Regions from separate parts of the Streptomyces umbrinus genome, predicted to be linked through region 1. Evidence: riboswitches for the same ligand, from Rfam matches in the RefSeq annotation. Region 1 holds a riboswitch; the other holds the start of a gene.
What was found. A riboswitch is a leader RNA that binds a small molecule or an ion and turns the genes downstream of it on or off. The one in region 1 is predicted to bind ZMP and ZTP.
Positions count from the first base shown of each region.

Region 1 (5,862 bases):
TTGTAGAAGAACGGCAGCAGGGACAGCCCGAGGACGAAGGAGAAGATGCTGGACACCGTGTTCAGGACCGTCAGTCCTTCCACGGCCAGATAGTCGGGAATCCGGCGCTGCATACCGTTCGTGCCCAGCCAGTGCTGGACGAGGAAGGTGCCGTGGAAGCCGATGAACAGCGTCCAGAAGGTGATCTTGCCGAGGCGTTCGTCGAGCATCTTGCCGGTGAACTTCGGCCACCAGAAGTGGAAGCCGGAGAACATCGCGAACACGACCGTGCCGAACACCACGTAGTGGAAGTGCGCCACCACGAAGTAGCTGTCGGAGACGTGGAAGTCCATCGGCGGCGAGGCCAGGATGACACCGGTCAGACCACCGAAGGTGAAGGTGATCAGGAAGCCCGTCGCCCACAGCATCGGGGTCTCGAAGGACAACGATCCCTTCCACATCGTGCCGATCCAGTTGAAGAACTTCACACCCGTTGGCACGGCGATGAGGAACGTCATGAAGGAGAAGAACGGCAGCAGCACACCGCCGGTGACGTACATGTGGTGGGCCCACACCGTCACCGACAGGCCGGCGATGGCGATGGTCGCGCCGATCAATCCCATGTAGCCGAACATCGGCTTGCGGGAGAAGACCGGGATGACCTCACTGATGATGCCGAAGAACGGCAGCGCGATGATGTACACCTCTGGATGCCCGAAGAACCAGAACAGGTGCTGCCACAGCAACGCTCCGCCGTTGGCGGCATCGAAGATGTGTGCGCCGAATTTCCGATCCGCCTCCAGCGCGAACAGCGCGGCGGCCAGGACGGGGAAGGCGAGCAGCACGAGGACCGCGGTGAGCAGCACGTTCCACACGAAGATCGGCATGCGGAACATGGTCATGCCCGGGGCGCGCATGCAGATGATGGTGGTGATGAAGTTGACCGCGCCCAGGATGGTGCCGAAGCCGGAGAACGCCAGACCCATGATCCACATGTCGGCGCCGATGCCCGGCGAGCGGACCGCGTCGGAGAGCGGGCTGTAGGCGAACCAGCCGAAGTCGGCCGCCCCCTGCGGGGTGAGGAACCCGCCGACCGCGATCAGCGAGCCGAACAGGTACAGCCAGTAGGCGAACATGTTCAGCCGGGGGAACGCCACGTCGGGCGCGCCGATCTGCAGCGGCATGATCCAGTTGGTGAAACCGGCGAACAGCGGCGTCGCGAACATCAGCAGCATGATCGTGCCGTGCATCGTGAACGCCTGGTTGAACTGCTCGTTCGACATGATCTGCGTGCCGGGACGGGCCAGTTCGGCGCGCATGAACAGCGCCATCACGCCGCCGATGCAGAAGAACGCGAACGAGGTGACCAGGTACAACGTACCGATCGTCTTGTGGTCAGTGGTGGTCAGCCAGCGGACGGCGGCGAGGCCCGGGCGACGGCCCGCACGCGGGGGCGCGAGCGCCGCGGTGACAGTGTTGCTCTCCATACCCCGCCTGTGTCCGAGGCCTGTCCCGGCGTCACACTTGAGCGGAGCGACAAGGATCACCGCATTCAGGTGTGACGATCGAGGGATTGCCGGACACCTACGGAACATGAGCAACGACGAGACCTTCGCCGCTGCCTATCGCGAGCACTACTGGGCGGTCAGCCGGTACGTTGCGCGGCGACTGGACGGCCGGACGAGCGAAGTCGAGGAAGTGGTGGCGGAGGTCTTCGCCGTCGCCTGGCGGCGCCGGTCCGACCTGCCCGCGTCCCCCCTTCCCTGGCTGTACGGCGTGGCACGCAACTGCCTGTCCAACGCGGTACGCGGCTACGGACGCCGCCGGCGACTCGTCGACAAGCTCGGTCACGACGAGACCGCGCACGGCCGGCAGATCGTGGACAGCCCCGACTCGGAGCAGCCCGGCGCCTGGGTGCACGACGCGCTGGCCCGCCTTGCCCCCGCCGATCAGGAGGTTCTGCGGCTCACCACCTGGGAGGAACTCGGCATCGACGAGGTCGCCGTGGCCCTCGGCTGCGGCAACAGGGCGGCGGCGATGCGGCTGCACCGCGCCCGCCGTCGGCTCAGAGCCGAGATCGACAGCATGCGGACCGCCGTGGCCGCCGGTCCCACGACGCCTCGCCGCGACACCCCGAAGGAGCAGCGCCATGGCTGACGAACTCGAACTGCTGCGCCGCGCCAACCCGGTGCCGTCCGGCGACCCCCGCTTCGGCGATGGACCGCTGGGCCACGAGGCCGAGCGCCGCCTCAGCCGGCTCATGGGACCGGCGGCCGACGAGAGCCCGGGGCCAGGGCGCTTCCGGCTCGGCCGCAACAGCCTCGGCCGGCTTCTGCGAGGCCCCCGCCCCCGCCGTACGCGTCTCGTGTGGGCCCTAGCGACGACCGCGGCCGTCGCCGTGACCTCCCTCACGATCCTCCTCGCGGGCCCGAGCACCACCCCCGCGGTGGCTGCGCCGCGCCCGCTGGTCGTCCGGGCCGACTCCACGCCGGTACCGCTGGACCGGCTGGCCGAGCGGGCCGACGGGGCGGCGGCGGACGGTTCGTCCGGTCTGCGCAAGGGCACGCATGTGCAGTCGTGGAGCATGGGCATGTCGGAGGACAAGCCTCCGATCACGCTCCCCGTGGAGCGCATCGTGCGCTGGAACGCGGACGACAGCCACACGGAACTGGTCGTCGCGACCGACCCGCGCCACCCGGGCCGGCCGGTGCTGTCCGACGCGGACGGCGATCCGGACCTCGTCGACGACGGTCACGTCATCAGCGATCAGACCTTTCCGCCGAGCTGGAGCGACGCCCCGCCCGAGTCGCCGCCCCCGCACGACGCCGAGCGGCTGCGCGCCTATCTGCAGGAGGCGCAGCACACCGACACCCCGCTGACCACGCGCGAACTGCTCGACGCCACACGGCTGTTGCTCGACACCTGGACCCTCGGCCCCCGTGAGGACGCGGCACTCGCCCGAGTCCTCGCGGACGCCGGCGGACTGCGGCCCGTCGGCCAGGTGACCGATCGCCTGGGCCGGAGCGGTCAGGCGTACGTGTACGACGCCACCGGGGCCCGGCAGATGCTGATCATGGATCCGGTCACCGGTGCCGTCCTCGGCCTGGAGAGCACCGCCACGGCCGCCGACCCCGAGTACGGACTCGAGGTGGGTGACGTCATGGACTACAGCGCGTGGATTCGCTGATCAGGCACCGGTCTGCCGCGTGGCCGCCTCGACGGTCTGGGCCAGCAGCGTGGCGATCGTCATCGGACCGACCCCGCCCGGCACGGGAGTGATCAGCGAGGCCTGCTCCCGTGCGCTGTCGAAGTCGACGTCGCCGATGTTGCCGGGGTTGTAGCCGGCGTCGACGACGACCGCGCCCGGCTTGATGTCCTCGCCGCGGATCAGCCGGGGCCGCCCCACCGCGGCCACCACGATGTCGGCCTCCCGCACGACCGACGACAGATCGGCCGTGCGCGAGTGGCAGTACGTCACCGTGGCGTCGCGGCCGAGCAGCAGCATCCCCACCGGCTTGCCGAGGATCGCGCTGCGACCGACCACGACGGCCCGCTTACCGGCCGGGTCGACGTCGTACTCGTCCAGAAGCCGCATGATCCCGCCGGGCGTGCACGACGCGAAGCCCGGCAGACCGAAGCTCATCGCCGAGAAGGACGCCAGTGTGACCCCGTCGACGTCCTTCTCCGGAGCGATCGCCTCGAACGCCGCGCGCTCGTCGATGTGATGACCCATCGGGTGCTGCAACAGGATGCCGTGCACGGTCGGGTCGGCGGACAACTCGGTGAGCGTGCCGATCAGCTCGGCCGTCGTGGTCCCGGCGGACAGAGCCACGTGCCGCGACTCGATACCCGTCTTGCGGGAACGGTTCTGCTTCATGCGTACGTACGTGACGGAGGCGGGGTCCTCACCCACCAGCACGGTGGCCAGACAGGGCGCCACCCCCGTGCGTTCGGTGAGGCTGGCCGCCCGCTTGGCCGTCTCGTCGGTGATCCGCCGGGCGAGACCGGTGCCGTCCATCAGCTGGGCCTGGGGCATGAGCCGCTCCTGAGCGTCGTAGAAGATGCCCAGGCGCGCGGCGAAGACGTGTGCGTCGGGCCGCTCCCCGGTGGTACTCCACCTCAGCGCCAGTCACGGCCTGCCATCACCCTACGCTCCGCTGGGGTGTGGTTCTCGTCTGCGGGCCGTCGGTGGCTGGTCGCGCCCACGCGGCGGAGCCGCAGATGTCACAGCCCCGCGCCCCTTGAGGGGCGCGCTGTACCGCAGCGGAATTGAACGGTTCTGCTCAGCCGAGGGTCAGGAATCCTCCTCCGGCCCGGACGTCGGGTCCACGCCTGCCAGGAACCCGGTCGCCTGCGCCTCGATGCGTACGGCGCCGATGGCCGCCGCCCAGCGCGCCACCTCGGTCGCGAGGGCCGCGGCTCCCGCCTCGTCGCCGTGGTCGCGGGCCAGAACGGCCAGGAGAAGCTGCTGGGAGAGGGTGCCGGGGACGTTCCCCGCCCGGGCGCCGAGAGCGGTCGCCCGGGTCCAGCGCTCGCGTGCCCGCGCGTGGTCGAGGTCGTCGTGGTCGTGGTCGCCGAGATGCCGCAGCGCCTCACGGGCGAGCAGGTCGTCGCCCGACTCCCCGGCGCTCAGGGCGAGTTCGTAGTGCGCGGGCGCCGCCTCACGCTCGGCGAAGAGGTTGTCGACGATCAGGCCGAGGTACATCCGCGCCCACCCCCGGCGCACATCGTCGGCCGCCCGCTCGCACAGCTCCTGCGCACGCCGCCGCAGCTCCGCCAGCTCGACGGGATCCTTGCCCGCGGGCCCGAACCGGAACGTGCCGTCACCGAGGAGCAGCCGGAAGTACGTGTGCCGCAGCCGTACGAAGTCCAGGTCCCAGATGCCGACCGGTGCGGTTGGTTCGGCCAACGCCCTGTCCGCGGCGGCGATCCGGGTGGCCGCGGTGTCCGTACCGCCGAACCAGTCGTGCTCAAGAGCGACCTCCGCCCCGGCCAGAGCGAGGGCCGCCCGGCCGCGGGGCTCGGCCGTTGCGGCCGCGTCGAGGAGAGCCAGAGCGCGCTGCCATCGTCCGGCCCGGGCAAGTTCACGCGCCGCGGCGACGACCTCGTCCACCGGAAGGACGGCTTGGGTCGTACTCGTCTTCGTCATGGCGAGGAAGGTAGTAATCAGAAAAACTATCCACAAGAAAACTATCGGGCGGTTGTCAGGACGTCAGGAGGAAAAAGGTGGGTGACTCGGTCGACCGGCACGTCGCGCTCTGGTCGAAGGAGCTCGGCTGGATGGACCCGGTCAAGGAGGCGATCTTCGCGCGGCTCGCGATCCTGGCGCGGCACGCGGCGCAGGCCCGCCGGGACACCCTGGACTCCGACGGGCTCAAGCACTGGCAGTTCAAGGTGCTGCTCACCCTGCGCAGGCTCGGCCCGCCCTACGAGACGAGCCCGTCACGGCTCGCCGATCTGCTCGGGCTGACCCGGGGCGCGCTGTCGGCACGGCTCGGCCCGCTGGAGGGCGCCGGCCTGATCACGCGTACGCACGACGCGGCCGACCGCCGCCGGGTCCACGTACGGCTCACCCCGGCGGGATACGACGCCTTCGAGCGGCACGCGGCCTCCGAAGAACATGGCGAGAACGCGCTGCTCTCAGTGCTGTCAGAAGGAGAGAAGCGGACACTCGCCGACCTGCTCCGGAAGCTGGTCGAGGCCGCAGAGGCCGCAGAGGCCGCCCCGGACGGGTCTGAGCCGAAAAGGTCCAGGTCACACGGGTCGTGATCCGGACCCTCGGCATACCCCTTACTGCTCTGTGTCGTCCCATGCCTGCAGCACCGTCTGGTCGACGATCTTCCCGTCGCGCAGCGACATCATCGAGTTCGCGAGCACCCTGGT
Region 1 covers NZ_JAUSZI010000002.1:1,413,369-1,419,230, reverse strand. Annotated here, with positions in the region: gene ctaD (aa3-type cytochrome oxidase subunit I) at 1-1,466, opposite strand, end outside; gene QF035_RS07085 (RNA polymerase sigma factor) at 1,573-2,136, shown strand; gene QF035_RS07080 (CU044_5270 family protein) at 2,129-3,166, shown strand; gene QF035_RS07075 (bifunctional 5,10-methylenetetrahydrofolate dehydrogenase/5,10-methenyltetrahydrofolate cyclohydrolase) at 3,167-4,015, opposite strand; ZMP/ZTP riboswitch at 4,036-4,122, opposite strand; gene QF035_RS07070 (hypothetical protein) at 4,274-5,128, opposite strand; gene QF035_RS07065 (MarR family winged helix-turn-helix transcriptional regulator) at 5,206-5,748, shown strand; gene QF035_RS07060 (nuclear transport factor 2 family protein) at 5,770-5,862, opposite strand, start outside.

Region 2 (5,862 bases), 3.4 Mb from region 1:
TCCACACGATGTGCCTGGCGGCCGCCGAACACATCGTCACCGAGAACCGCTTCGCCGACCTCGGCATCACCGACCAGCGAGTGACCGAGGCAGTCGCCGAGGCCTGGCACCGCCGCGCCGAACTCCCGTCCCTGTACGGCCGTTTCGACCTCCGCCACGACGGCACCGGCCCGGCGAAGCTCCTGGAGTACAACGCCGACACCCCGACCTCACTCGTCGAGGCCGCCAGCCCCCAGTGGTTCTGGATGGAGGAACGCTTCCCCGGCGCCGACCAGTGGAACTCCCTCCACGAACGCCTCGTCGACGCCTGGAAGAAACAGTCCGCCCTCCTCCCGCCGGGCAGCCCCCTCTACTTCGCGCACTCCGCCGCCGACGAGCTCGGCGAGGACCTGATGACCGTCGCCTATCTGAAGGAGACCGCCGAACAGGCCGGCCTCGACACCTCCTGGATCGCCATGGAGGAGATCGGCTGGGACCGCCTCTCCGGCCGCTTCGTCGACAAGCAACTCCGCTTCATCCGCAGTTGCTTCAAGCTCTATCCGTGGGAATGGCTCACCACCGACCGCTTCGCCCCGCACGTCCTCGCCACCCTCGACAACGGCGGCGGCACGGGGACCACGATGTGGGTCGAGCCGGCCTGGAAGATGCTGCTCAGCAACAAGGCCCTCCTCGCGATCCTCTGGGAGCTGTACCCGGACCACCCCAACCTCCTTCCGGCCTTCCTCGACGGCCCACGCGAACTGGCCATCACCCGCGGATACGTGGCCAAGCCCCTGCTCGGTCGCGAGGGCGCCGGAGTCACGGTCCACGAACCGGGCTCCGCTCCCGTCGTCCACGAAGAACCCTGCTGCTACCAGGAGTTGGCGCCCCTCCCGTCCTTCGACGGCAACCGCGTCGTCCTCGGAGCCTGGGTCGTCGAGAACGAGTCGGCGGGCCTCGGCATCCGCGAGTCCTCCGGCCTCATCACGGACGAGTACGCCCGCTTCCTGCCACACGTGATCCTGTGATCCCCGCGTCGGGCCGGGCGCCCTCGGGCCCGGCGAGGACGATCACACCCCCAGTACGCCCCGCAGCTGAGCGAGCCCCCAGTCAAGGTCCTCCTTACTGATCACCAGCGGCGGCGCGATCCGGACCGTGGACCCATGGGTGTCCTTGACCAGGACACCCCGGTCCATCAGCTTCTCGGAGATCTCCCGGCCCGTCCCGTACACCGGGTCGATGTCGATCCCCGCCCAGAGCCCGCGCCCCCGCACCTGAGTGATCAGGCCCGAACCGGTCAACTGCCCCAGCTCCCGGCGCAGATGCTCGCCCAGCTCGGTGGCCCGCCGCTGGTACTCGCCCGATCGCAGCATCGCGATCACCTCCAGCGCCACCGCACAGGCCAGCGGATTCCCGCCGAACGTCGACCCGTGTTCACCCGGCCGGAACACCCCGAGCACCTCGCTCGACGACACCACCGCCGACACCGGCACGACCCCGCCCCCGAGCGCCTTGCCCAGCACATACATGTCCGGCACGACCCCCTCGTGCTCACACGCGAAGGTCCGCCCCGTCCGCCCGAGGCCCGACTGGATCTCGTCGGCCACGAACAGCACGTTCCGCTCCCGCGTCAGCTCCCGTACGCCCGCGAGATAACCGGCCGGCGGCACCAGCACCCCCGCCTCGCCCTGAATGGGCTCCAGCAGCACGGCCACCGTGTTCTCCGTGACCGCCGCGCGCATCGCCGTCAGATCCCCGTACGGCACGATCTCGAAGCCCGGTGTGTACGGACCGAAGTCCGCCCGCGCCTCGGAATCCGTGGAGAAGCTGATGATCGTCGTCGTACGCCCGTGGAAGTTGTTGCCCGCCACGACGACCTTCGCCATCCCCTCGGGCACGCCCTTGACCCGGTACCCCCACTTTCGGGCGGTCTTCACGGCCGACTCGACCGCCTCCGCGCCCGTGTTCATCGGCAGCACCATCTCCATGCCGCACAACTCGGCCAGCCGCGCGCAGAACTCGGCGAACCGGTCGTGATGGAACGCCCGCGACGTCAACGTCACCCGCTCCAACTGCGCCTTCGCCGCCTCGATCAGCCGCCGGTTGCCATGACCGAAATTCAGCGCCGAATACCCCGCCAGCAGATCCAGATAACGGCGCCCCTCGACATCCGTCATCCAGGCCCCGTCCGCCGTCGCCACGACGACCGGAAGCGGGTGATAGGTGGGCGCGCTGTGCGCTTCGGCCGAGGCGATCAGTTCTTCGGTGGTGCTCACGGGGTCTCCGTTTCCGGCCGCACGAGGGCTCGTGACCTGCTACTTTTCCCGCTGCTGTTCCCGGGTCCCGGCCCGGCTCCCTTCCGGACGTCCGAGTGCGTGTGGCCCCTTTCCTATCGTCGCTCGCATGGTGGACGGGGCGGTATCGATCATGCGGCTACCGCCGCGTGGCCGGCGTACCGGCGCGCCCGGTACGCTGATCCACGGGCCGTGACTGGCGCGCTGGGATGGGACCGACCATCGGGGAGCGGCCCATGAACCGTGTGCCGTGCGCCTGGGCCGAACCGTGAACGCCGAACGCCCACGTCCGGAGGCCGTCATGCCAGAGCCCCTTTCCAACGAATCCACCGCCTTCCGCAGCGCCCTCGAAGTGATCCGCGCCGTCGAGCCCCGCGTCGCCGACGCCATCGGGCAGGAAATCGCCGACCAGCGCGAGATGCTCAAGCTGATCGCCTCCGAGAACTACGCCTCCCCGGCCACCCTCCTTGCGATGGGCAACTGGTTCAGCGACAAGTACGCCGAAGGCACCGTCGGCCGCCGCTTCTACGCCGGCTGCCGCAACGTGGACACCGTCGAAGCCCTCGCCGCCGAGCACGCCCGCGAACTCTTCGGCGCCGAGCACGCCTACGCCCAGCCGCACTCCGGCATCGACGCCAACCTCGTCGCCTTCTGGGCCGTCCTCGCCGCCCGCGTCGAGGCCCCCGCCCTCCAGAAGGCCGGCGTCCGCAACGTCAACGACCTCTCCGACGCCGACTGGGCCGAACTGCGCCAGGCCTTCGGCAACCAGCGCATGCTCGGCATGTCCCTGGACGCCGGCGGCCACCTCACCCACGGCTTCCGCCCGAACATCTCCGGCAAGATGTTCGACCAGCGCTCCTACGGCACCGACCCCGCCACCGGCCTCATCGACTACGAGGCCCTGCGCACCTCCGCCCGTGAGTTCAAGCCCCTCATCATCGTTGCCGGCTACTCCGCCTACCCCCGTCTCGTGAACTTCCGGATCATGCGGGAGATCGCCGACGAGGTCGGCGCCACGCTGATGGTCGACATGGCGCACTTCGCGGGCCTCGTCGCCGGCAAGGTCCTCACCGGCGACTTCGACCCGGTGCCGCACGCCCAGATCGTCACCACGACCACCCACAAGTCGCTGCGCGGCCCGCGCGGCGGCATGGTCCTGTGCGACTCCTCCCTCGCCGACCAGGTCGACCGCGGCTGCCCGATGGTCCTCGGCGGCCCCCTCCCGCACGTGATGGCCGCCAAGGCGGTCGCACTCGCCGAGGCCCGCCGCCCCGAGTTCCGCGACTACGCCCAGGCTGTCGTCGACAACGCCCGCGCTCTCGCCGAGGGCCTGATGCGACGCGGCGCCACGCTGGTCACCGGAGGCACCGACAACCACCTCAACCTCATCGACGTCGCCTCCTCCTACGGCCTCACCGGCCGCCAGGCCGAGTCCGCCCTGCTGGACTCGGGCATCGTCACCAACCGCAACGCCATCCCCGCCGACCCGAACGGCGCCTGGTACACCTCCGGCATCCGTATCGGCACCCCCGCGCTGACCACCCGTGGCCTCGGCGCCACCGAGATGGACGAGATCGCCGGCCTCATCGACCGCGTCCTCGCCACCACGGAGCCCGGCACCACCGCCAAGGGCGCCCCTTCCAAGGCCCAGCACATCCTGGACCCGAAGATCGCCGACGAGATCTCCCACCGGGCGACCGACCTCCTGACCGGCTTCCCGCTCTACCCGGAGATCGACCTCGGCTGAGGCTTCAGCCGAGACCGCGGGCGTAGGCGCGGGCGCCGAGACCGAGAACCGACCTCCGGTCTCGGCCGGAACCGCCTCACCAGCCGAACCAGCGGATTCGTAGGTCGATTCACAAGTCGGCTCACAAGTCGATCAACTCCTGTCGTGACTCCCGCGGCGGCCCAGGCTCACGCCCGGCCGCCGCGCGGCGTATCAGCAGGGTGCCGCCGGAGCCGAGGGCGAGGCCCGCCGCGAGTCCGGCTATCGCCCCATCCCGGGCTGCCCGGGGGATCGACCGCACCGCCCGCCGCGCGCCCCGGACCGAACAACTCCTTTCCCTCCAACTGGTCGTAGACCGACCGCGGTGCCCGATGCCAGCGGATGTCGTCGTCGTTCACGTCGACCGCCGGGTCACTCCGTATCCAGGGTGTGCCGTCGCCCGCGAGGAACAACTGGTCCTGGCGCCCCATGTAGATGTCGCCCCCGGGCGCACTGTCCGTCTCGGGCCAGCCGCCCACGCCGGTCGTCCCCCAGATCACGGTGGCCCGCACGGCGGGGAAGTCGCCCTCCAGCCAGTCCTGCGGAACCTTCTCCGTGTCCGTGGCCGACGGCCCCAACAGTCGCCAGAGCCGCGCGAAGTACGGATCCCCGGAGCGCACGCTCGTCGTCCGCCCGCTGCCGTCACCCGCCACGACCACTGCCAGGTTGGGAACGTCGGGATCCGGCGCCGATGCCGATGCCGACGCTGGGGCCGCGGACGGCACCGCCGCATACGCCCGAGGCGCCCCGAGCCCGGGGAGACCCACAACGACGAGCGCGGCCATGACGCACACGATTCCGCCAGGCGCCCCGCCGCCGAGCCACCCACCCGGGCTCTCTCCTACCCGCCCGCTCGGACTCGCTTCTACCCGCCAGACCTGAAGGCGACGGGCCGCACCCAAGCCCTGGGCACTCGTTCCCCGGGGCCGTAGGCCCCAGATCCGTAGGCCCCAGATCCGCAGCCCCGGGAGCAGCATGCCCCGGACCTCCGTTCCCTCGATCCGCCGGCCACGGGCCGCCCCCGTTCTTCGGTGCCGCAAACCGAGGGCCACCCCCACGCGCCCGACCCCCACCTTCATGAGCCCAGCCTCACGGCTTCCCCCTCATAAGCCCTGCCCACCACAACTCCCCCTCCTCACAAGGCCCCTCCTCCGGCAGGCCCCCTCAGACACCCCATCCGGAAGCCCCTCTCGGACGCCCTTCTCAAAGCCCTTCGCAGAAGCCCCTTTCAGACATCCCTCAGCTCCTGCCGAGGACCCGCCTCCCGCACCCGAACCCGCCGACGGCCCAACTCCCGCACTCCCGGCAACCGCCCGACGAACGGCCGCAGCCCCAGGGCCAGCACGGCCCCCGTAACCAGCCCAGGAATCGCCCACCACCAGTCGGTGTCATCGTCCGCTGCTGCGGCGGCCGCAGACGTTCCGGACTGCTCCGTGGACCCGGCCTCGGGTGCGGACCCGGCAGCGGCACCCTCCGCCGTCTCCCAGGGCGCCGGATAGATTGCGCCCGCGCCGGACGACGACTCACCCATCACGCCGAGCTTCTTCAACAGCGCGCGCACTGCCGTCGGTTGCTCGGCCTTGTGCCAGTAGCCGTTCATGGACTTCGGAACGTCGGCCGCCGTGTGTATCCAGACGTCCTTGGTGCGTGGTGTCTCCAGATAGACGCGGTCGACCCGCCAGGGCGAGACGTCATGGATCATCCAGGTGACATTGATCTGCCGACCGCTGCCCACGCCCAGACCGGGCGGCTCCTCGCGGGTGCCGCTGCCCGGCTGTCCGAGGAGGCGCTCCAACTCCCCGTAGTCCTCCTTCGAGTTGTAGA
Region 2 covers NZ_JAUSZI010000002.1:4,814,626-4,820,487, reverse strand. Annotated here, with positions in the region: gene QF035_RS21030 (glutathionylspermidine synthase family protein) at 1-1,007, shown strand, start outside; gene rocD (ornithine--oxo-acid transaminase) at 1,050-2,255, opposite strand; ZMP/ZTP riboswitch at 2,456-2,542, shown strand; gene QF035_RS21020 (glycine hydroxymethyltransferase) at 2,575-4,020, shown strand; gene QF035_RS21015 (hypothetical protein) at 4,188-4,823, opposite strand; gene QF035_RS21010 (hypothetical protein) at 5,267-5,862, opposite strand, start outside.
Region 2: linked by a shared signal. The riboswitch ahead of QF035_RS21020 (glycine hydroxymethyltransferase) and the one ahead of QF035_RS07075 (bifunctional 5,10-methylenetetrahydrofolate dehydrogenase/5,10-methenyltetrahydrofolate cyclohydrolase) in region 1 are both predicted to bind ZMP and ZTP.